4 regions of the Aeribacillus sp. SP014 genome follow, and region 3 is predicted to be linked to each of the others. Evidence: riboswitches for the same ligand, from Rfam matches in the RefSeq annotation. Region 3 holds a riboswitch; each other region holds the start of a gene.

Evidence for each region. A riboswitch is a leader RNA that binds a small molecule or an ion and turns the genes downstream of it on or off. The one in region 3 is predicted to bind thiamine pyrophosphate.
Region 1: another riboswitch for thiamine pyrophosphate. It lies ahead of tenI (thiazole tautomerase TenI); the one in region 3 lies ahead of thiC (phosphomethylpyrimidine synthase ThiC).
Region 2: another riboswitch for thiamine pyrophosphate. It lies ahead of thiT (energy-coupled thiamine transporter ThiT); the one in region 3 lies ahead of thiC (phosphomethylpyrimidine synthase ThiC).
Region 4: another riboswitch for thiamine pyrophosphate. It lies ahead of ACVIJU_RS07740 (acetylornithine deacetylase); the one in region 3 lies ahead of thiC (phosphomethylpyrimidine synthase ThiC).

Annotation. Positions count from the first base shown of each region.
Region 1 is NZ_JBSRXI010000001.1:3,208,381-3,214,453, forward strand. It holds gene thiD (bifunctional hydroxymethylpyrimidine kinase/phosphomethylpyrimidine kinase) at 1-778, opposite strand, end outside; gene ACVIJU_RS15735 (ThiF family adenylyltransferase) at 793-1,806, opposite strand; gene ACVIJU_RS15740 (thiazole synthase) at 1,803-2,570, opposite strand; gene thiS (sulfur carrier protein ThiS) at 2,577-2,780, opposite strand; gene thiO (glycine oxidase ThiO) at 2,788-3,903, opposite strand; gene tenI (thiazole tautomerase TenI) at 3,905-4,504, opposite strand; TPP riboswitch at 4,644-4,752, opposite strand; gene ACVIJU_RS15760 (monovalent cation:proton antiporter family protein) at 4,807-6,073, opposite strand, start outside.
Region 2 is NZ_JBSRXI010000001.1:925,671-931,743, forward strand. It holds gene ACVIJU_RS04565 (carbon-nitrogen hydrolase family protein) at 854-1,810, shown strand; gene menC (o-succinylbenzoate synthase) at 2,075-3,184, shown strand; gene thiT (energy-coupled thiamine transporter ThiT) at 3,226-3,786, opposite strand; TPP riboswitch at 3,855-3,958, opposite strand; gene ACVIJU_RS04580 (DUF418 domain-containing protein) at 4,129-5,364, shown strand; gene ACVIJU_RS04585 (DUF2179 domain-containing protein) at 5,468-6,013, shown strand; gene ACVIJU_RS04590 (DnaJ family domain-containing protein) at 6,035-6,073, shown strand, end outside.
Region 3 is NZ_JBSRXI010000001.1:2,879,712-2,885,784, reverse strand. It holds gene rpsU (30S ribosomal protein S21) at 84-257, shown strand; gene ACVIJU_RS14100 (GatB/YqeY domain-containing protein) at 277-723, shown strand; gene ACVIJU_RS14095 (YkoP family protein) at 1,202-1,756, opposite strand; gene ACVIJU_RS14090 (MGDG synthase family glycosyltransferase) at 1,899-3,008, shown strand; gene thiC (phosphomethylpyrimidine synthase ThiC) at 3,056-4,798, opposite strand; TPP riboswitch at 4,934-5,049, opposite strand; gene ACVIJU_RS14080 (NfeD family protein) at 5,242-6,073, shown strand, end outside.
Region 4 is NZ_JBSRXI010000001.1:1,565,333-1,571,405, reverse strand. It holds gene ACVIJU_RS07760 (ABC transporter ATP-binding protein) at 1-630, opposite strand, end outside; gene ACVIJU_RS07755 (ECF transporter S component) at 642-1,217, opposite strand; gene tenA (thiaminase II) at 1,233-1,913, opposite strand; gene tenA (thiaminase II) at 1,931-2,644, opposite strand; gene ACVIJU_RS07740 (acetylornithine deacetylase) at 2,641-3,906, opposite strand; TPP riboswitch at 4,031-4,131, opposite strand; gene ACVIJU_RS07735 (hypothetical protein) at 4,196-4,864, opposite strand; gene ACVIJU_RS07730 (TlpA family protein disulfide reductase) at 5,094-5,549, opposite strand; gene ACVIJU_RS07725 (peroxiredoxin) at 5,642-6,073, opposite strand, start outside.

The sequences.
Region 1 (6,073 bases), 330 kb from region 3:
AATGATTGGTAGGACCGTGGCCGCCTCCAATGCCTAGTGCATTTTCTACAGCAAGATGGATGAACTCTTTTGCGGTTTTTACGGCTTCGATAACGTCTTTACCTTTGGCGAGCTCAGCTGTCAGCGCAGCAGAAAAAGTGCAGCCTGTTCCGTGCGTATGCTTTGTGTTTACATAGTTGCCTTTAAATTCATAAAAATCATGCCCGTCAAACAACAAATCAATGATTTCGCTGCCCGACGGCTGATGTCCACCCTTTATGATCACATGCTTTGCTCCCATTTGGCAAATTTTTTTCGCAGCTTCTTTCCGATCATCAAACGATTTTATCTCGATGCCCGTGATCGCTTCCGCTTCCGGGATGTTCGGCGTCACAATAAACGAAAGCGGAATTAAGTCGTTGATGAGCGCGTTGATGGCAGACTCTTCAAGTAATGGATGTCCGCCTTTTGCAATCATTACTGGATCAACGACAATTTTTTCCCATCCATGCTTTTGAACTTTATTTGAGACGATTTGGATGATTTCTTGATTAAAAAGCATTCCTGTTTTGACCGCATCTGGCGATAAATCTTCAGCAATTGCATCAAGCTGACTGATCACCCCTTCAATCGGAACAGGGTAGACGCCATGAACACCTAATGTGTTTTGAGACGTAACGGCCGTGATCACGCTCATTCCGTATACATCCAACTCCTGAAAAGTTTTCAAATCTGCCTGAATTCCCGCGCCTCCTCCTGAATCGGACCCGGCAATCGTCAACGCTTTTCCAATGGTCATAAACACACCTCCATTTAAGCTCCGAAGTAACGTTGATAAATAGCTTTTGCTTTCTCTTCTTCCTTAGTGCCGTGAATTAATGCTCTTCCGTCTTGAAAAAGCACAACGCGGAAATCATCCGCCTGAAAGGAAATTAAATAAGCATTTCCTTTTAAGTCTTTCACGATCGGGCGCAAACGATTGGTAATTTCTGATAGCGAAATCTTCTGTTTTTGCTGCGGACGTATTTGTACGGTATTCCTTCCGCACAAAACCGCTGTTTTTAATCCATTTTCAACCGACAAATATGGATATGTCGGGTGATGTCCGCACGATGGGCAGTCGGCCTTTTTTAATTTTGTCATGTCCACTGCAGAATGCTCCCTTGTCCAAACATCAAATGAAACTAACTGCTTGGACACCTCTCCGCTGACTAAATATTTCAGTGCCTCTGCTGTTTGATAAGAGGCGACGATTTGCACCGCCGGGCTGATCACGCCAACTGTATCGCACGTCATTCCGTCAGACGGAATCGCTTGAAGCATACAATGGAGGCATGGTGTTTGTTTCGGAACGATGGAAACGGTCATTCCATAACTTCTCACTACTGCCCCATAGATCCAAGGTATTTCGTGCTTCATCGCTAAATCATTGATGAAAAATCTCGTTTCAAAATTGTCAGTCCCATCGATGATAAGGTCGACATCCTTTACATGTTCAATAAAATCAATTGAGAAATCGCCCACAATCGCTTCAATCGAAATGTTCGAATTGATTTCCTGCAAATGTTTTTTGGCAGCAACCGCTTTTGGCAGCTTTTGTTTCGCATCCTCTTCTGTATACAGCTGTTGACGCCCGAGATTGCTCCAATCGACATAATCACGGTCAATGATGGTTATTTTACCGATTCCAGCACGGGCTAACATTTCAGCGCTTGCACAGCCGAGTGCTCCAGCTCCAACAATGAGCACATGGCTTTTCAGCAATTTTTTTTGTCCCTCTTCTCCAATAGGAGAAAACAAGATTTGGCGAGAATATCGTTCCATTATGTCGTTAACATTCCTTCCGTTGGACTGCTTGCTTGTGCATACCGTTTTTTCGGAATGCGTCCTGCTTCATATCCAAGTCTGCCTGCTTCAATCGCCAGCTTCATTGCCTTCGCCATTTTCACAGGATCTTTTGCACCGGAAACAGCTGTATTTAATAAGATTCCATCTGCTCCCATCTCCATGGCGAGTGCGCAATCTGCCGGCGAACCGATTCCGGCATCAACAATGACTGGAATATTTGCTTGCTCAATAATAAATGATAAATTGAGAGGATTGACAATTCCTTGGCCTGATCCGATCGGAGATGCTCCCGGCATGATGGCATGAACCCCTAATTCTTCAAGCTTCTTCGCCAGAACAACATCGTCTGAAGTATATGGAAGAACAATAAACCCTTCTTCCAATAACATCTCTGATGCCTTCAATGTTTCAATCGGATCAGGGAGAAGCGTTTTATCATCTCCAATTACTTCCACCTTAATCATATCACATAATCCTGATGCCTTCGCAAGCTTGGCGATTCTGACTGCTTCCTCCGCAGTTTTTGCCCCGGCCGTGTTCGGCAGAAGAGTATATTTCGATAAATCCAACATCTCCAAAAAATTTGGCTGTGAAGGCTCGTAAATATTCATTCTTCTGACGGCAAATGTCAAAATTTCAGCACCTGAGGCTTCCACAGCTTCTTTTTGTATCTCAAAAGACGGATATTTTCCAGTTCCTAACATTAATCTCGACTGAAATGTTTTATCACCTATTTTTAACATGAATCATCATCCCCCTCCAACAAAATGGACAATTTCAATTTGATCACCATCATTTAATGTCTGGATACTGTATTGTTCTTTTGAAACAATTTCACCATTTCGTTCAACGACAACAATTCTTTCCTGTAATTGAAAAAAGTTCAGCAAATCTTCTATGTTCCGAACACTATTCTCCACTTCCATCTGCTGGCCGTTGATGCGAAGTTTCACTGTTTAATCACCTCCCTTTCGCATCAGAAAGCAATCGGTTTAAAGAAAAGCTATGAACATAACCCTCATATTGATTCGTTTTCAAAATCATGTCTTTTACGATCAAGCTTGTAATCGGCGCTAGAAGAATGCCGTTTCGATAATGGCCGGTCGCAAAAAAGATTCCCTCATGCTCCGGGTGCTCGGCAAAATACGGCCAGCCGTCAGCTGTTTGCGGCCTGAGCGACGACCAAGCACTAACGACCGGTTCAGACCCGATTTCTGGCATAATTTTCTGAACCTTTATCATTAATTCGGATACTCCTTTGACTGTCGGATGCGTATCCCAGTCGTTTTCATAAGAAGTTGCTCCAATAATAACGGTGCCGTCTTTTTTCGGTACGATATAACAGTGCTCGTAAAACACTGTTTTGTTGATCACCAGTTTTTTCGGTTTTATGGCTAAGCATTCTCCTTTAACGGGCTTCATTGGATTTCTCAGCCCCAGCTTTTCAAAGAAAAAGCCACTCCAAACTCCGCTTGAAACGACGACTTTTCCACATATAAAAACTCCTTGGGAAGTGACAAGCTTGTATGCTTTTCCCTCTTTAATCACGTCGAAAACAGGACATTGTTCAAAAATAGATGCACCATATTTTCTAGCGCCTTTCGCATATGCGTGGCAAACAGATGAACCTTTTACTTGGCCGTCATGCTTAAGCCAAAGAGCTCCCACAATGTCTTCAGAAACATGTGGCTCATTTGCCAGTACGTTTTCCCTTGATTGCCATTCTAGCTCATCCTCATCTTCTGCAAGCGATTGCAGATAGCGGGCTTCTTCCTCGGTAAATGCAAGCCGGTACATGCCTTCCTGAACAAACTCGATATCCACACCGGATTGTTCCAACAGTTCGTTTGCAAGGCTCGGGTATAAATTTCGGCTCTCTAAGCATAACTCAAAAAATATGTCTCTTTTTTCATTTTCCGAATGGGCCCCCAGCATTCCGGCTGCTGCAGAGGTTGCTTTTCCACCGATTTCTCCGCTTTCAAACACGGCGGTCTTCAGCCCTGCTTTCGAAAGCTCATAGGCAATCCCTTGGCCGATTACCCCTCCCCCGATGATTCCAACATCAAAAACGTTCATTTTAAAAAGTTTCTCCTTTCCTAAAAAGTTTGGCAGCGCTCTCTGGATCTTTCGAAGAAAAGATATAGGACATAACAGCAATACCGCTTGCTTTTTTTTCTAAAACTTTTTGCATATTATCAGGCGTGATCCCACCAATGGCGATAATGGGAATATTGACGTGTCCAACAATTTTTCCGAGCAAATTTGTTCCCTTTGCCGGAAGTCCTTTTTTACTGTTCGTTTCAAAAACGTTTCCGAAGAAACAATAGTCTGCTCCGTCTCCTTCTGCTTTTACTGCTTCTTCTAATGAATGGACGCTGACGCCTGCTTTTATTTGCGGAAAAGCGCTTTTCACTTTTTTTATCGGCAGGCCGGTTCCCGGAAGATGAACATTTTGAATGCCTGTCAGGAGCGCAACATCGAGCCGATCGTTGATGACAAGCTGTTCTCTCCTCATCCCGTTTGCCAAAAGCTGTTCTACGAGATGAATGATCTCACATGGTCTTTTATTTTTTTCTCGTATATGAACGTAATCAACATGATCTGATATGGACAAAATTATGCGTATTAGCTCATTGACCGGTTTTGTTCCGTCTGTTACGGCATGAAGCTCCAACATTGTACATTCCTTTCATGAGAAAGACGCTCACACTCGTCTTTCAAGGTTCAAAACTGGAAAGCAGCTGTCCAGTGGTGAGACTGGAAACAATAAAAAACCACCTTCCTTGCTGGAAAGTGGTAATGGAATATCAGACATATGTTTCAAATTCCCACTTCCCTACGCTGGCATCATCCAGATCAGGTTCAAAGGGTCTTAAAGTCAACACTTTAATCTCAGCCTTTCCAAAGGCTCCCCTAGTGGATGCTTATTAAATTTTCATACTAATTTCATGCTATCACAATTTGTTTTGTTTGCAAATATTATTTGCTAAATTCCAGCTCATCTTTTAACTCATTTACATATTTGCGGGAACCCGTTACAATCAAGCGGTCCCCTTTTTTCAATTCGGTATCGCCGTGAGGCACAATGGAATCTTCACCGCGAAAAATCCGGACAAAGATACAATCTCCTGTAAACGGAAAGTATCGAAGCTTCATTCCATCATATTTTCGGTTATTCATATTAATTTGATAAAGAGAGTTGTCTTGGTTTGTTAAGATCCGCATAACGCCAGGCGATTCGATCAAAGCCCTGAGCAGCGTTTTTGTTGACAGCATGACGGAAAATACGCTGATCCCTTTTTCTTTTAATGTTTGATCCAACTCCGGGGAAGAAATGGAGGCAATGACCTGTTCTACGCCGCATTCTTTTGCATATGTTGCAATTTCCGCATTTCTTTCTTCATCCCCAGTAGCCACTACTACTATATCAGCTTCCATTATGTGGTGTTCATTCAATGATTCTATCGAATAGTCTTTCAATACTTCAATTTTAAATACCGATTGAGCAGTCCCGTTTTCAATTTTGTCTTGCTGTGTATGATATACGGTTGCTTCATACAAATTTTTATCCAATTCTCTTGTGATTGGAAGGGTCATTTGATTTGCACCAATAAAAGCAATTTTCTTTTTTGGCTGCACCGCCATTTTTTTGGGGAATAATTTTTTAAATCCTATCGGCGTGATAATGCTTGTTAACACGGCAACTACTATTAATGCGTCAGCCATTTGCTTATCAATCAGTTCGATTCGCTGTCCAATTTCCGCTGCCGCAATAACTAATGATAAAGTGGCAGTCAACAAGAACGCCGCCGCAATCGTTGTATTCGTATCATACCATTTTCGCAGCACAAAGACGGGAATCACCTTTGAGATGAATAGAGCAAGGAATAACAAAGTAATTAACAAAAGAAGGTTCGGATCTTTGATCAATTCCCATATATCCAATTCCACCCCTACCATGACAAAAAAGATCGGGATTAAAAAACCGTAGCCAAACGAATCTAGCTTTTGCACCAAGTCTGAATTAGGCGATAAAAGCGAGACTAAAACTCCCGCAAGGAAGGCGCCTAAAATATTTTCTGCCCCAAGCGTTTCCGATAAACTGACAAGCACTATTATTAACGTAAAAACCGCCCTTGTTCCAATTTGAACCGTTCCTTTTGACATCGATTTAATAAAGGATCGACTTTTAAACCTTTTGCCAATGAAGTAAAGCAGTACGCCTGCTGCAAACAAAAGAAGCAGA
Region 2 (6,073 bases), 2.0 Mb from region 3:
TCACCCTTTAGATTTGCTTGGCACTTCCTGCTATATGGCAAGTTAACCAGGTTCTTTGTTATTTATCTATAGAATGTTCCTATTGAACATAATCGAAAATGTTGTTATATCCATCAAAATTTGAACCTGTTCAAACATTAATTATAACGCTAGATGAAAGAATAATGCCCATCCAATTCAGTAACATTTTACCCATCCACTTTTATTTTAACTTGGAGTTTTTAGCACATGATTTGAACGCTGCTGAAAAATCATTATCTTTTGTAACATGGACGCAATGCTTAAAGCTGTCCTGCCCGATTTTTTCTTTACTTGAAGTTGAAAACCCTTAAAATAGATGTGCGATTTTCGGCAAATTTATTTCACTTTATGGTTCGTCTTGGATAAATGGCTGTTGCAGTATTGAAATTGGATGATTGACAAAATCTTTGATTGGATGGTCCAAAAATTTTTGAACATTTTTATTATGAATAATATACTCCAATTCAAACCGTTTCTCATATTTTACGCTTAATGCTTCTATAGAATTAAGTGTTGATAGTTAGTTCGACACTCAGCCACAGCTGTATTGTACAAAGGAGCATGCTAAGAAATTACCATTAAATTACTTCAGATGAGATATCACATGAAAAGCTCTCATGGAAAAACATAATCCAATTATTTTGAACTCTAATACATGGGCCGGCCCTTCTATGCTTAAAAAGAGGATTATTCAAAGTGTTTTCCTTCCTGTGCAGATTTTTTTATGGAAGATGAATAGGGGGCAACTTCCGAAGGTTATTGACTTTGAAGGTTCATGAGCTTCGGCATTTAAGATGGCTTTAGATTTTTCAATTTGGTGGAGGGGAAGAATATGTCGAACAGAGCACAAAAGGTTAAAGTTGCTGTTATACAAGCCTCATCTGTTATTATGGACCGGGACGCCACGACAAAAAAGGCGGTTAGCCTCATACATCAAGCTGCTGAAAAAGGAGCAAAGATTGTTGTATTTCCTGAAGCTTTTATTCCCGCTTATCCTAGAGGCTTATCTTTCGGTACAACGATTGGGAGCCGTTCGGCTGAAGGGAGGAAGGATTGGTATAGATACTGGAGCAATTCTGTAGCTGTTCCGGACGAAACGACGGAACAACTGGGCGAAGCGGCTCGAAAAGCAGGTGTCTACCTTGTGATAGGCGTTACAGAAAGGGATAATGAATTTAGCGGCGGGACTCTTTACTGTTCTGTTTTATTTTTCGATTCTGACGGACAGTTGTTAGGAAAACACCGCAAATTAAAACCGACTGCAGCAGAACGGATTGTTTGGGGGGAAGGGGATGGAAGCACATTACCAGTGTTTGACACCCCTTATGGAAGAATAGGGGCGCTAATCTGCTGGGAAAATTATATGCCGTTAGCAAGGGCTGCGATGTATGCACAAGGAATTCAAATTTATATTGCCCCAACGGCTGATGCAAGGGAAACTTGGCAGTCAACAATCCGCCACATTGCTTTGGAGGGGAGATGCTTTGTTTTGTCTGCCAATCAATATGTGACAAAAGATATGTATCCGAAAGATTTGGCTTGTTATGATGAACTTGCTTCTTCACCTGAAGTAATGAGCAGAGGTGGTAGCGCGATTGTTGGACCGTTGGGCGAATATGTGGCAGAGCCCGTATTTGGCAAGGAAGACATCATCATTGCAGAACTGGATATGAAACAAATCGCCTATAGCCAGTTTGATTTTGATCCTGTTGGGCATTATGCAAGACCTGATGTTTTTAAATTGCTAGTCAACAAAGAGAAGAAGACAACTATTGAGTGGAAAAATTAATCTCATGATGAGACTCGTTTCTACGATTGATCTCATTATTTATTTGAGATTTTGCAGTTCAATAAACAATAAGGGAAATAAAGAAATCCCTTGCTCCTTTACATTAAGAAAGCGTTTATTTTATAATTAGTGTAAAACAAACGTTCGAGTGGATTCGCTATTTTAAGAAATATTTTCCGGGAAATATCGAGCCCTCTGGCGAATGGCAATGATTTTGTCGAACTTAGCTGAGAGCTTGTTTAAAAAAGGAGATGCTCTTAATTGATAAAAATTAAGAAAATTGTTTTGCATATATTACAGATGCGTTTGAAAGCCCCATTTTCTACTAGCTATGGAGACATTCACGATCGCGAATTGTTGATCGTAGAAGTAAAGGATGATGATGGTGCAGCCGGTTTTGGAGAAGGGGTTGCTTTTTCCATTCCATGGTATACAGAAGAAACCGTGAAAACAACTGTGCACATGATCGAAGATTTCCTCATTCCGATTTTATCAAAGACGTCGTTTCATCATCCTCGTGAGTTGGTTGAATCGTTTCGTTTTATTCGCAGAAATTATATGGCAAAAGCGGCTTTGGAAGGTGCCGTGTGGGATCTATATGCAAAACAGCAAAATATACCTCTTTCACAAGCTCTCGGGGGAATGAAAAAAGAAGTTGAAGCTGGGGTGAGCATCGGTATTCAGCCAACAATAAAAGATTTAATCAGTCTTATTGAACAATATCAGGAGGAAGGATACAAGAGAGTAAAAATAAAGATTAAACCAGGTTGGGATATTGAAGTAGTTAAGGAAATACGGAAGCATTTTCCGAACTTGGATTTAATGGCTGATGCGAACAGTGCCTATACATTAAAAGATATAAATCATCTAAAACAATTGGATGAGTTTCAATTAATGATGATTGAGCAGCCTCTTGCGCACGATGATATTGTGGATCATAGCAAACTTCAAAAAGAATTGGAAACACCGATCTGTTTAGATGAAAGTATTTGTTCCTTAGAAGATGCTCGAAAGGCTGTTGAACTTCGAAGCTGCAAAATTATGAATATAAAAATCGGCCGTGTTGGCGGTTTGACAGAAGCAAAAAAAATCCATGATTTTTGCAAAGAGCAAAATGTTCCAGTTTGGTGCGGAGGGATGCTTGAATCAGGGATTGGACGGGCCCATAATATATCCCTAGCGACACTTGAACAATTCACACTGCCAGGAGATATATCCAGTTCATCTAAGTATTGGGAAGAAGATATTATTGAACCGGAAATATCGGTTTATAATGGGAAAATTGCCTTGCCTGATAGCCCGGGGATCGGTTTTCATGTAAGCCGTGAAAAATTAAAAAAATACACTGTTGAAACGAAAGTATTTACCCTATAAACAAAATAATCCTCTGCATGTTTTGCAGAGGACTATTTTGTTTATTTTACAACCAATCTTGGCGCCGCCATAATGAGAATAACAGTAACGACAGCGCATAATACAAAGGCTCCTATCATCGTAATGCCGTTTACGATCAAAGAATAAACGACCGCTGACATTCCTTCTGGTGCATATTCTCCGAAGAAAAAGACACCGCTGATAAAATGCCAAAAATAACGTGCAAAAGCTCCGATGAAGATGCCAAAGATGATGAAAAAAAGAGCAGAGCTTTTCTTTCCATCTTTCAGCTTATTTTGGATAGTTTTACTGAAAAGACCGGCTAAACCGATAAAGGAAAAAGCTAGGAAATAGTCGATGAAACCTTGAACAGGCGTCAGGATGTATGCATCACCTAATACAATTTGCAATAATCCCCATAAAAGGCCGGAAATGAAGCCAATCTTTGCACCGGATCGAAACGATAATATGAGTACAGGCACCATGGCAATTGATATAGAAATGGCTGATGATAATTGAATGGAAGGGAGAAGATCAAGTATAACTGCCAATGCTGCAAAGATTGCTGCTTCTATTAATAGTAATAAACGATTTTTTTCCAAAAATAAAACCCCCTGTATATTATTTGCTATCAACAAATATCCATAAGGGGGAAAAAGGCTGTATCATGGATCAGTTACTTCCACATCCCTACGCTAGCATTAACTAACAGGTTCAAAGGGTCTGGACGAAATACCCGTCCACTCTCAGCATATAGCTCCCCTTGTGGATCTGTTGATATTCGAATCTTATGTCTATCATAATAGACTATAAGAAAATTGTCATTCTTTTTTCGCTATATTCAAATATTTAAACACGATAAAGCTGAAATGCAGCCTTTGGACAAAAAATAATGAAAAAAGGGCGTTTATAATAAGAACTTTTTTCAGAATGGGGGTTTTGATTTGAATCTTAATCGTGAGCGTTATGAAGTAGTGGATGTGGTGCGGGGGGCTGCGATATTTGGAATTTTACTTGTGAATATGGCGCATTTCAGCTATCCAGATGTATATTTATACCAAATAGGCAGCGAAAATTTTTTTACTGAAACATGGAGAACATGGGATTTTCTAACGAGAAATATTTTGGAAATATTTGTGCAAATGAAGTTTATTACAATGTTCTCATTATTGTTCGGATTTGGAATCATCATCATGGAGGAACGGGCTTTAGGAAACGGCAGGAACTTTGTTTCTATATATATACGCAGACTGGTGGTGCTTTTTGTATTTGGACTAATTCATTCATTTTTCATCTGGGATGGAGACATTTTAATGGATTATGCTGTGCTGGGGTTTCTTCTCCTTTTTTTCCGGAAGTGTTCCTGGAAAACCCTTTTGGTATGGACTGTATGTTTATTTAGTTCATATTTGCTCCTTATTGGTTTGATGACGGCTGTATCCAATGGTGAGGATGCTTTAGTCCAAAAAAGAGAGCAGGCTTCGTTACTGGAAGAGGAGGCAAGAAACGCAATCCATTCATATCAAAACGGAAGTTTTTCCGATATTTTCCATCAGCGTATTCATGATCGGTTTTTTTACATGTCTATGTCTGGCATGTGGCCTTTTCAACCGCTTGTCTATATAATAAACATGCTCCCATATATCAGCATGTTTTTAGTTGGCATGATATTTGCGAAACAAAAGCTTTTTCAAGAACCGGAGAAGCATCGAAGGTTATTAATAGCCATCTGGTTTTTCGGGCTTATCATTGGGCTTCCGTTAAATATTTTTGCGGTCAAAGCTGAAAATAGTTTTTACATGGTGTTCGGTGCACCATTTCTCATGTTGTTTTATGTGACCTCTCTCATATTTTTATATTATCACCCAATCTGTCGGCAAATTGTTAAGAAGATTGCACCTGTTGGACGCATGTCATTGACAAATTACATCATGCAATCTGTTATTTGTACATATATTTTTTATCATTACGGATTGGGATTGTACGGTAAAGTATACCCCTTCGCCGGTTTTTGGCTTGCACTCGCAATTTTTGCCGTGCAGCTTATCATCAGCCATATTTGGTTTAAATATTTTCAATTAGGTCCGTTGGAGTGGGTATGGAGAACAGCGATGTATTTCAAGCGCCAGCCTATTCGCATGAAAAAGGAAGTTTTGAAGCATAATAACAGATCAAGATGAATTGTAAAAATGTAGTTTCAAATCTCAGATTTTGAGTTTATGATAGCTCTTTCTTTTCGAAAATAATTTATAGTATGATGGAACAAAGGAGTGTCTAGGCAACATGTTTCTACAAGCAATTTTTATTTTTTTGCTGCAATTATTGTATGTACCAGTATTGACGATCCGAACTATTTTGTTAGTGAAAAATCAAACAAAGGCTGCTGCTGGTATAGGTTTGCTAGAAGCAGCGATTTATATTGTCGCTTTAGGAATAGTTTTTCAAGATTTATCTAATATTTACAATATTAGTGCATATATTATCGGTTTTGGTGCAGGACTGTTGTTGGGCGGTGAACTGGAGAAAAAGCTGGCTTTTGGATATGTAACATACAATGTGAATTTAATGGATAAAAATTCCGAATTAGTAAAAAAATTGAGGGAGGCTGGTTTTGGGGTTACGGTCTTTCAAGGAGAAGGAATGAATTCGATCAGGTATCGTTTGGAAGTTGTTGCTCAACGCTCTCGGGAGGAAGAATTTTTAAACCTTGTCAATGAAATAGAACCAAAAGCGTTTTTAAGCTCGTATGAAATTCGTTCTTTTAAAGGTGGATATTTAACAAAAGCGATGAAAAAGCGGGTAAAGCGTTTAGAAAAAGGACGAACATAACGGTCGAAGGGAGGGTGAAGCGTGGATATATTTGCAAAAATTGCTGAGGATCGGATCAAA
Region 3 (6,073 bases):
AATCGATTATATTATACTAACTTAGTAAATGTTCTTTTTGATAAGGAACATGAACTGGCTTTGTTCGGAGGGAGGGAAAAAGGATGTCTAAAACGATCGTACGTAAAAACGAATCGCTTGAGGATGCTCTTCGCCGCTTCAGACGCCAAGTATCAAAAACTGGTACTTTGCAGGAATATAGAAAGCGCGAATTTTATGAGAAGCCTAGCGTAAGACGCAAGAAAAAATCTGAAGCTGCAAGAAAGCGTAAATATTAAAAGAGGGTGTATATTAATTATGGGTCTTCTTGAGCGTTTAAATCAAGATATGAAGCAAGCGATGAAAAATAAAGAGAAAGATCGCCTTTCAGTCATTCGCATGGTAAAAGCATCCTTGCAAAATGAAGCGATTAAACTCGGAAAAAGTGAGTTGACTGAAGAAGAGGAATTAACGGTACTTTCTCGAGAATTAAAGCAACGTAAAGACTCCCTCCAAGAATTTGAAAATGCAGGTCGTTCAGATTTAGTTGAAAAAGTGAAAGCTGAAATTGCAGTAATAACTGAATATATGCCTGAGCAATTATCTGAAGAGGAATTAATACAAATTATTAAAACAACAATTTCGGAAGTGAACGCAACGTCCAAATCCGATATGGGGAAAGTAATGGGAGCCGTTATGCCAAAAGTAAAAGGAAAAGCAGATGGCTCGCTTGTCAATAAATTGGTTCAGGATTTGCTTTCATAATTCGAGTAAAAAGCTTGCCGCTTTCTATGTGCGGCAAGCTTTTAAGTTTTTGCAGCGGATTCATCCTATGGACTGCGGCAGTCGATTAATGAATGTAGCTGCCTTGCAATTCATCAATAGTGGTTCAGTTGTTGATAGCAAGCTTGTCGGCGAAAGAATATAGCTGCTATGCAAATGTCCGCAAAAAATTGAGCAGAGGGCAACAATGAAGGAAAACATTCGGAAAGATCGCTGATCTCAATGAAGATTATCGGGAAAATACGGCGGCAATAAAGGAAAACCTATCGAAAAGAGCACACGTCTATCTAGCTGTGAGAACAGGGAAAAACGACAGCACTATTTGCTCTGAAAGGGAAAGGATTTATTTCGGAGTTAACCCAAATATTTTCATTGAAACCTCAATGGGATCAACATGACGGAGCGTATAAGCGGCGCCTGAGCTGTTCATACGCTCTTTTTTGATGAAGGGAAAACCGTTCTATCCATATAGTTTGAGCAGTTTTTCTTTTGACATCATTAAATATTTCGGCGGCCGCTTCAAGCTATCGAAACGATATTGAATGATTAAATACATAGGGGTAAATGTCAAAAGCTTATACCATTTATAAAATGGATTTTGAATGGCAAACGTTTCAAAGCCCAGCCGTTCAGAGCCTTTATTTAAAATAGTTATTCCAATAATCCCTTTCACATTGTGAAATTGTGAATGATTCCGCAAGTATTGAACGATATTTGGCAGCCCTTTTTCTGTTTTAGAGTAAATGTATCTTCCTTTTTGAATTTCGCTCTTAAAATGATTCAGTTCCTTCATTAAATAGACGTTATGAAGATGTATTTTTAACAGAAGATCATTTTTTTTAATTTTTGTACCGTCTGAAAGAATTATTTCCCTTCCTTTATATTTTGTCAATCGAACCCGGAAAATGTCACGATTATTCTCCTTGTCCCTCACATACTCAAGCCGCGAACAAAGGTAATAAATGGGATCCAATAGGCACCAAAACTTAAAAAAACAATATCTCAACCTTCCCATTTGCAACACCTTTCACTTTTTTTCTTACAGTTTATTTTTTAGCATACGAATTGTTTTTATTTATAAAAAATTTTTTTCGAATAGCCATGCGAAATTAAGAAAAAACTTTTAAAGAACTCCATCAATAACAATGGTGAGCGATATGAAAAAAATTTTATATCTTCCTTTTTTGACCATACCTTCAGGCCATCATCAAACAGCTGATGCCCTAATGGAAGGGTTGTTACGGCTTGATCCTGACATTCATTGCGAAAAAATGGACCTTTTGTCATCGAAATTTGGAAAAATAGAAAGGCTGATATCTTCCTTTTATTTGCAATGGATTGGCCGTTTTCCTAAATCATACAGCCATATGTACCACAGGTCAGTGCTCGCGGAACAAAAGAGCGCCAAAAGGTTTTTCCATTATGAGGCACTTTTTCTCCGGCATTTAAAAAAGATCATTGATGAATTGAATCCGAAAATGATTGTTTGTACCCATGCTCTTCCTTCCTACTTACTTGCCAGGCTGAAAGCCTCTTCTCAAATCAACATCCCTGTTATCAATGTATACACAGATTTTTTTATTCATCACCTTTGGGGAAAAAGAGAAATTGACTATCATTTTGTCGGTCACTCATATATGAAAGATTATTTGCTCGAAAAAGGTATAAAAAAAGAACAGATTTTTGTTACAGGGATTCCTATTCACCCAAATTTTACAAAAAGGAAAGATGAACATGTACATAGCATGCGCTTTTATCGAGGATTAATTTCGGGAGGAAGTTCAGGCGTCGGTTCAATAGAGAAGATAACGGAAAAAATCAGCCGCGATGATGATATCCATTATATGGTGTTATGCGGAAAAAACAGAAAGCTTTATGATCGATTAATAAAACAAAACCATCCACGAATTACTCCTTTACCTTACATCTCTTCAAGAGAACAAATGAACGATCTGTACAATCGCGTCGATTTTATCATGACAAAGCCCGGGGGTGTGACAATCAGCGAATGTTTATACAAAAAAATTCCTATATTTGTATACCACACTCTTCCAGGACAGGAAGAAATAAATTTGGAGAAATTAACAAAATTCGGGATGGTGTTTGATTTTCGAAATTGGCAAGAGGAAACAAATATTTCGGCCTCCATTATTCGAGCGCTGCAATCTAAGCAGCTATCAAAATTTTTATCGAAAGTGGATGAATATCATAAAAGTTTAGCTCCGATTGAACCAGCGGGATTGATCAAACGTTTAATGAATGAATAGCTCCTGGAAGCCATTAAAGCTTCTAGGAGCATTAGTTTGAAAATTATTTATCGATAAAGGGATGACCCGCCCTCTATAAATTCTTTTGCTTTTTGCCTCAAACCTTCCTGAACGAAATCAGAATCACTTGAACCGGCCATTTTTCTTAAATTGTGGGAAATTTTCATCGAGCAAAATTTTGGACCGCACATAGAACAAAAATGGGCAATTTTCGCTCCTTCTGCCGGCAAAGTTTCGTCATGATATTCGCGTGCCCGTTCAGGATCGAGAGAAAGATTAAATTGGTCGTTCCAGCGAAATTCAAAACGGGCTTTTGATAAAGCATCATCCCTTATTTGGGCGCCTGGATGCCCTTTTGCCAAATCTGCGGCATGGGCTGCAATTTTATAAGCAACAACACCTTGGCGCACATCCTCTTTATTGGGAAGGCCTAAATGCTCTTTCGGAGTTACATAACATAGCATGGCCGTTCCGTACCAGCCGATCATGGCTGCTCCAATGGCTGACGTAATATGATCATAGCCGGGAGCAATATCGGTTGTTAATGGACCGAGGGTATAAAAAGGAGCCCCCTTGCAAATTTCATTTTCTAAATCAACATTTTCTTTAATTTTATGCATCGGAATGTGCCCAGGGCCTTCGATCATGACTTGGACATCATGTTTCCAGGCGATTTCCGTCAATTCACCGAGCGTTTTCAATTCGGCAAATTGCGCTTCATCATTGGCATCTCGAATAGATCCGGGACGCAAGCCGTCACCTAATGAAACGGCAATATCATATGTTTTTAAAATTTCGCAAATCTCTTCAAAATGAGTGTATAAAAAGTTTTCTTGATGATGCGCCATACACCACTGCGCCATGATCGAACCGCCGCGGGATACGATTCCGGTCGTCCGTTTGACGGTCAAAGGGATATAGCGAAGCAGCACGCCGGCATGTATAGTAAAATAATCGACCCCTTGTTCTGCTTGCTCAATTAATGTATCACGGTAAATTTCCCATGTTAACTCTTCAGCAACACCATTAACTTTTTCGAGCGCTTGGTAAATCGGGACGGTTCCAACCGGCACGGGCGAGTTGCGGATGATAAATTCTCTTGTTGCATGAATATTTTTTCCTGTTGACAGGTCCATAATTGTGTCAGCGCCCCAGCGGATGGCCCAAAGCATCTTCTCAACTTCTTCTTCGATTGACGATGTTACAGCTGAATTGCCAATGTTGGCATTAATTTTTACATGAAAGTTCCGGCCGATGATCATCGGTTCACTTTCCGGGTGATTAATGTTGGACGGAATAATGGCCCTGCCGGCAGCGACTTCTTGACGAACGAATTCAGGATCCATGTTTTCACGAATCGCCACAAACTCCATCTCTGGGGTGATGATCCCCTTTTTTGCATAGTGCATTTGTGTAACGACAGCACCTTTTTTTGCTTTGAAAGGCTTTCGATGAAAAGGTGTGGCAATATTGTGATCTTCCCAATTGCGAAATCCATTATCTTCAGGCTTTACCTGGCGCCCGTCATATTCTACAACATCATGACGGTCTAAAATCCACTGTTTGCGTACAGCCGGCAAACCTTTATGAATATCTGCCTGAAAATCAGGATCTGTATAGGGACCGCTCGTGTCATAAACCTTTACAGGTTCATTTTCAAACGTTCCCGCTTCCGTTTTCGTGGGAGTTAATTGAATTTCCCTCATCGGAACCCGAATATCGGGTCTTGACCCAGTCACATAAATTTTTTTGCTTGCTGGAAACTGCATGTTTTCGAAATAATGTTTCATTTTTCTCCTCCTCCATTTTTTTATCTGAAGATGTGCATAGAAAAATAGGAGGGGAGATGGGATGTGAAAAATAAAAACGGGTTCGCTTTAGCACGAACCCGATCAATTCAATATAGAAAAAGAAGGCAATACAAATACTCCCGCTACCTACTTCCCTACGCTGGCATCATCCAGATCAGGTTCAAAGGGTTGAAGAACTTCAGGCGCGTTCTTCTCTCAGTCCAGCTAATTGGACACCCCTAGTAGATGGTTATATATTTTTTTTAATAGTAACATAATATGAAAAATAATGAAAATATTTTTTCGTTTCATGATGTTTGTAGAATTGTTGATTTTTGAAACTTTCTGCGCAATTGTCCGTAATAATATTAGGCAAAAAATAAGGGGGGAGAGGCCTGAAATCAAACAATAAGTTTTTCGCTATTTGCGCTCTGCTGCTCATCTTGTCGATTATTTGTGCGTCTTTTGATGCCAAATCAGCTGAAGGGAAAACCGTTTATTTTATTCCGATTGAAAATACAATTGAAAAAGGATTGGTGCATTTTATTAAACGATCCATTCAGGAGGCGGAAAAAGAAAAGGCGGATGTCATTGTTTTTGAATTGAACACTCCTGGCGGTGCTTTAGAGGCAGCGATAGAAATAGGCAAAATGATTATGGATACAGATATCAAAACAATCGCTTATGTAAATAAACATGCGATTTCTGCAGGGGCTTATATAGCATTAAGGGCTGATCAAATATATTACCATCCTGGCGGTACCATTGGGTCAGCGGCTGTCATTGACTCCAATGGCAATGCTGCAGAAGTAAAAGTGCAATCGTTTTGGAAAGCAGAGATGAGAAATGCTGCTGAGCTTCATGGCAGAGACCCTATGTTCGCTGAGGCGATGGTAGACAGCAGCTTGAATATGCCCGAATATGGTGCAGAAAAAGGAGAATTACTAACATTAACAGCAAAACAAGCGATGGAAGTCGGGTATGGTGAAGGCATCGCCAAAAGCCGGGCAGAGCTTTTGAAATCGATCGGAATGGAAGGTGCAAAAATCCAAGAGACTGAGGAGACGTTTGCTGAAAAAATAGCCCATTTTGTAACAAACATGTATACCATTCCGATATTATTAACGATTAGCGGTTTAGGATTTGTGTTAGAATTGTACACTCCTGGGTTTGGCATTCCTGGTTTTATTGGACTATTGGCGCTGTTTTTGTTTTTCTTCGGTCATTTTATTGCAGGGCTTGCGGGATTGGAAACGGTTGTTTTGTTCGTGCTTG
Region 4 (6,073 bases), 1.3 Mb from region 3:
TTGTCCTTTTTGATTAAATAAAAGTATGCGGTCGACAAAGTCAAGAACATGATCAATTTTATGTTCAACGATGATAACTGTTTTATCTTGAGCTGCTTGTTTCATCGTGTCCCATACCGCTTTTGTCCCTTCCGGATCCAGCATTGCAGTCGGCTCGTCCAAAAATAACACGTCTGGATGCAATGCTAAAACAGTGGCGATCGCCAGCCGTTGCTTCATCCCGCCTGACAATGATTGAATGCTGATATGAAGATCATCAAAATGAAGGCCGACCATTTCCAGGTAAACTCGCATTTTTTCATGCATTTGTTCTCTTTTCACTTGCAAATTTTCCAAAACAAAAGCCATTTCTTCATCTACATACGGCATGCAAAATTGCGTGTCAGGATCTTGAAACACATATCCCCAAGATGACGGGGTCAAGATTTTTTCTGCTTTCATCGGCACTTCAATAGATTTTGGAATTAAACCGCTTAACACTTGCAAAAACGTCGATTTCCCACAGCCGGAAGGACCAAGAAGCAAGACTTTTTCTCCCTTATAGAAAGAAGAGGATACATCCTTAAAAAGCAAGGATTCCTCTCCAGGATATTTTAATCGTAAATTTTTCACTTCGCATACTAGATCCATGTTTGCCACCTCTAGTTCAGTGCGTCATAATCTTCATGCGACGCAGGTCTTACTAAATTAGTCACTCCTGTTGCTTCCAAAGATTTCACTAGATAATAGGCAAACGCGCCGGCAATAATGATTGAGCCAATCAATCGAGCTCCAATGAATAATAGCAAGTTCCAAAATACTAAGTCATCTATATAGCCTTTATAAAGATCCATAATTAGCGAACCAGCTGCTGAAGCGGCTGCAGCCAGCATGACAACACCGATATTAAACTTTTTATATCGAAATATCGCAAAAATGATCTCTGCAAATAGTCCTTGGACGATTCCGTATAGAAGAACCTCTATGCCGAATTCAGAGCCGGTTATAAATTCTGCAGATGCCGCTGCTGTTTCCGCTATCAGCGCTACTCCGGGCTTGCGAATAATAAGAAAGGCGACCGTCGCAGCAATAAACCACATACCGTATATGAGCTGGTCGACATGCAGCCCGATCGGCTTGACCGCATAGTAAAGCGGTCCCCATAGTTTATAAACAATTCCAAAAACGATCGAAATAACAATTGTTACTAGAATGTCTGTCAGTTTTAATCCTTTCATTATGATCAAACTCCTTTATTGACTGATTTTTAGTTCCACTTCCCATTTTTCTAAACGATAAGCCATTTCCCAAAACGCTAATTCATATTGACTGCTGATGATAAAATGCTCTTCCATTCTTTTTAGATCGGCTTCTATCGTTTGTTGTGCGATTTCATCCAGCCTGTCAATTTGTTCTTCGACAAGCTGCTTAAACCAATCGCCCCCATAAGCCGCAATCCATTGTTGATAAATCGGTTCTTTTGGCTTCGCATCTTTTAATTTTTCGCCAATTTCGTAATATAGCCAATAGCACGGAAGTATTGCAGCAATAATATCGCCTAAGTGACCGTTGATCGCCGCTCGATATAAATGGGAAGTATAGGCGTACGCCGTTGGGGCCGGCTTAAAATTCGCCTTCTCCTCCTCTGTGATTCCCAGCTGTTTGGCAAATGTTTCATGAAGAGATAATTCCGCTTCAAATGTTCCTTGTGCATGCTGAGCCATTCGCGATGTCGTATATAAATCGTTTGCTTTTGCCGCTCCATACGATTGCACTTTTGCAAAATGGCTTAAATAATACGAATCTTGCAAAACGTAATAACGAAAACATTCAAGCGGCAAACTCCCATCGGCAATACCTTTTACAAATGGATGATCGAAGCTGGCCTGCCATATCGGATCTGCTTTTGTTCGAATTTTTTCAGTAAATTTCATGTTCATTCTCTCCTATATTAAGAATTGATTTCGATTGGCCACATTTCTTTTCGTTCAGACATTTCCCAAAACATATATTCGTATTTGCTCGTTGTGACAAAAATATCTTCCAGCCATTTCAATTCTTCTTCCCGTTTTCCTTCTGCAAGCTCATTCATTAAATCTTTCAGCCATTTTGCCAATTCACCGAATTCTGTTGATGCGTACATTTTTACCCACTCGCCGTAAAACTCATGTTCACTAGCACCAGGAATCTCATGTAAGCGTGTGCCGATTTCATAATAGCTCCATGTACATGGAAGGACTGCGGCAACCAGTTCTGCCAATGATCCTCGCTGCGACACATTTAACATATAGCTCGTATATGCAACGGTTGTAGCAGCAGGCTGAACTTGTTCTAATTTTTCCTTCTCTATTCCTATTCTTTCAGCGTATTGACGATGCAAATCCATTTCCACTTTTAACGTCGAATGTAGAAGATCAGCAAAAACTGTCATTGTTTGAAGATTGTGAGCCTTTAAGCTTCCAAGGGCAAACAGGCGGCAGTATTCGATTAAATAAAGATAATCCTGCTCCATAAAAAAGCGAAATTTGTCGATATCCAGCGTCCCATTGCCGATTCCTTGAACAAACGGATGATGGTAACTCGCTTCCCAAATCGGTTTTGCAGTTTTATACAATCGGTCTGTAAACATTTGAATTACCCCTTTCGCAGCTTTTGTAATTGTCATCGTTTTTTCTGATACCAATCAAATAAAAACGCGATCAGCGATTTTGTAAATGTTTTTAATTGGGGGATGGACAGCTTTTCATTCACCGAGTGTGCATCTTCAAGCGTGCCCGGTCCATATAAAACGACGGGAATTCCCGCTTCACTCAGCCAGCCGCCGTCTGTCACAGTAGGGGACATCGTCAGCTTTGCTTCCTCATTAAATGCCAGTTTATGTGCTTTTTGTAATGTTTTCACTCCGAGTGAATGTTCGTCATATGAAAAAGCTGGGAAAATTTCTCCTCGATCTTCAATCATCGATGTGCCGCCCCATTTAAATTTCGGAGGATATTTCCGAAGCCATGGATCAGCCATTGCAACATGATGGATATGTTCTTCAATTTCCCGGATCACCTCTACATAATGCTCTTCCGGGTAATAGTGAACGGTAATCCAAAGGGAACATTTATCGGCCACAAAAGCGGCGTGCCTTCCACCTTCAATCACTGCAGGATTAATTGTGGCAGAACCAGGCGGAAAGCCTTTGCTCGTTTTCATCACTGCCCAATGCTGTTCAAGCTCTCGCAGTCCTTCAATAATTTTCATCATTTTTTCAATCGCGCTTGCCCCAAAAAGCTTCCCGCCGGCATGAATCATTTGTCTTCTCGTGCCATCGTGAAATGTCTCGGGGCTTTCAATTGTAATCCAGCCCGTGATCACCCCGCCCTGCCCTTGTATTTCACAGTTGCTTGAATCGACAACGATGGCAAAATCAGCTCGATATCCCCGGTCGCAGCACGATTTTGTTCCTGCTTCGCCTACTTCTTCACCGACGACGGACTGAAAAATGATATCCCCTCCCGGCTCAATGCCGTTTTCTTGCAGCAGCTTTAATGCAAACAGACTGGCAGCCATTCCCCCTTTCATATCCGCTACACCGCGTCCATATATGTAATCCCCTTTAACCGTTGCCTCAAAAGGAGGCGTTAGCCATTCTTCTCCCTCTTCGATTGAAGCGACATCAATATGCCCGTTAATAATTAAACTGTGGTAATTTTCTGGATCTTTTCCTTTTTTCGTTCCTACTACGACTGGATCTTGTTCATATAAATCCCATTGATCAATGGAAAAGCCGATGTCTTCCAAATATGAGGCGACATACTTTTGAGCCTCTTTTGCATTTCTTGCCGGAGGGCTCGGCGTTTCAAACGATACGAGTGTTTTTAGAAGATTCAGAAGTTCTTCTTCCCTTTCATCAATTTGCTGAAATAGCGTTTGTAACACGTTGTCTCCCCTTTCTTAACATTTTGTTTTGAAAAATGGTTTGCCAACCAGCCATGTAATGCAAAAAGCCCGTTCCCAATATAAGGGAACGGGCAAGTATATACAAAACCCATAGACAGGTTTCGATATTACTGCACCACTTCCCTACGCTAGCATGATCTAGATCAGGTTCAAAGGGTCAAGGCACACGCCTTTCTCAGCCTTTCGGCTCCCCTAGTGGTATGTTAATATTATGAAATTTTCATTAATTTCATTAAATCATAAAATATAGAAAAATACAAGCTAACGGTTAATTGATCCTTTTTGCCGTCTTTAATAATTCACGATAACCAATTCGAGTAAATTGCAAATGTTGATCAATATAATTAGCCTTTTTCAAATGCTCGATGGATTGTTCAGAAAAACTGCCGCTAATTTCCTGAAACCTTTGATTAATTTCCACTAACGAATGATTTAATATAAAATCCGCATCAAGCAGCAGGACAATCCGCTCGATCTCAGGATCTCTTTTTAAAATCAAGTTGGCAATCCGGCCTTTCATGAATGCCAGTTCTTGTTGAAGCTTTGAAGCTTCATCCTCTTTTTCTCTAATTTTGGCTCGGTACTTTTGTTTTTCTTCCTCTTCGATACCGGCTTTTGTTAATAGCTCCTCCAACAATTGCGTTTTATCAAGCTCCAGTTTATTTAATTGCTGTTCTTTTCGCGCCATTTCTGTTTCATCAGGCAGCTTTTCGGTTTGAATAGGCTCTTTTCGTTCTTCTTTCATCTTTATCATATAGTCTATTTTCCGATAGACAAGGAAGGCGAGAACAACTAAACATGCATTTAATAGCAGAGATATAAAACGCACGACGACGTCGTTAAACGCAAGCAAATAAAATAGGAAAAGGATAACGATGACAGCCAAAAGCACCTTTAATAGATTCATAATGGAAAAAGTTTGTGATTGTTTTGCCATCCACCTATGCTCCTTTTTGTTCAAACTAGCATCATTTATTATAGCATGTTGTGATTTGGAATGTGAATCATTTCTTTAGGATTGAGAGCTGGAAAAAGGATGTCAGATGAATGGAAAATGGAGATGCTTATCTTTTGAAAGCTTCGAAGCAATAAAAACAAGTCCTTTCAAAGCCGGAAAGGTATTTCTAAAATGAAAAACCACCTGCAATGTTTTGCAGATGGTTGAATCATTCAGCGTTTTCTGTTTCCGCTAACACCCGATTAACACGTTTTTCCAGCATTTTCATTCCGCTTCCTCCTGCTTGGAAGTGGCGAAGAATGCCGTTTTTGTCAAAAACATAATATGCAGGTACATATTGATTTTCAAAAGCATCGGTTAATTTATGTTCGTTGTCTACAAAGATCGGTTGCGTAATCCCGTGTTCTTCCGCTACTTTTTTAATATCATCAATATCTAAATCCTTTTCGGAGCGAGGCATATGAACAGCTACTACGTTCAGTTTATCTTTATATTGATCGCGGAACTCATTTACTTTCGGCATTGCTTCTTTACACAAATGGCAGCTGATTGACCAAAAATGGATTAATGTTGGTTTTTCACCGATTAATTGCTCTTTCGTTACTTCGCCATTCAGCCAAGTTGTTGCTCCGACTAATTCAGGCATTGGCTCACGTAATTTCATTTCCGTTTCCTCCTTGAAGAATGAATATCAAAAAAATAATCGTTTGAAAAAAGGCCTAACGTACTGCTAGGCCCTTTGAATGAAAAGCTTCATTATACTTTAAGCGTTTCTTGACCAGGCTTCCAGTTTGCTGGGCAAAGTCCGCCAGTTTGAAGCGCTTGAAGTACACGCAATGTTTCATCAACATCGCGGCCAATGTTGTTATGGAATACTGTTTGATATTGAAGTTCGCCTTCTGGATTGATGATGAACAATCCGCGAAGAGCAACTCCTTCTTCTTCGATTAAAACGCCGTAGTCTCTTGATACTTGATGATTTGTATCTGCTGCAAGCGGATATTTAATATCGCCTAAACCGTTCTCTTCGCGAGGAGTTTTAATCCAAGCTAAGTGTGTGTGAATTGTGTCAGTTGATACACCAATCACTTCTGCATCAAGATCTTCAAATTCTTCATAACGGTCAGAAATAGCTGTGATTTCAGTTGGACAAACGAAAGTGAAGTCCATTGGATAAAAGAAAAGAAC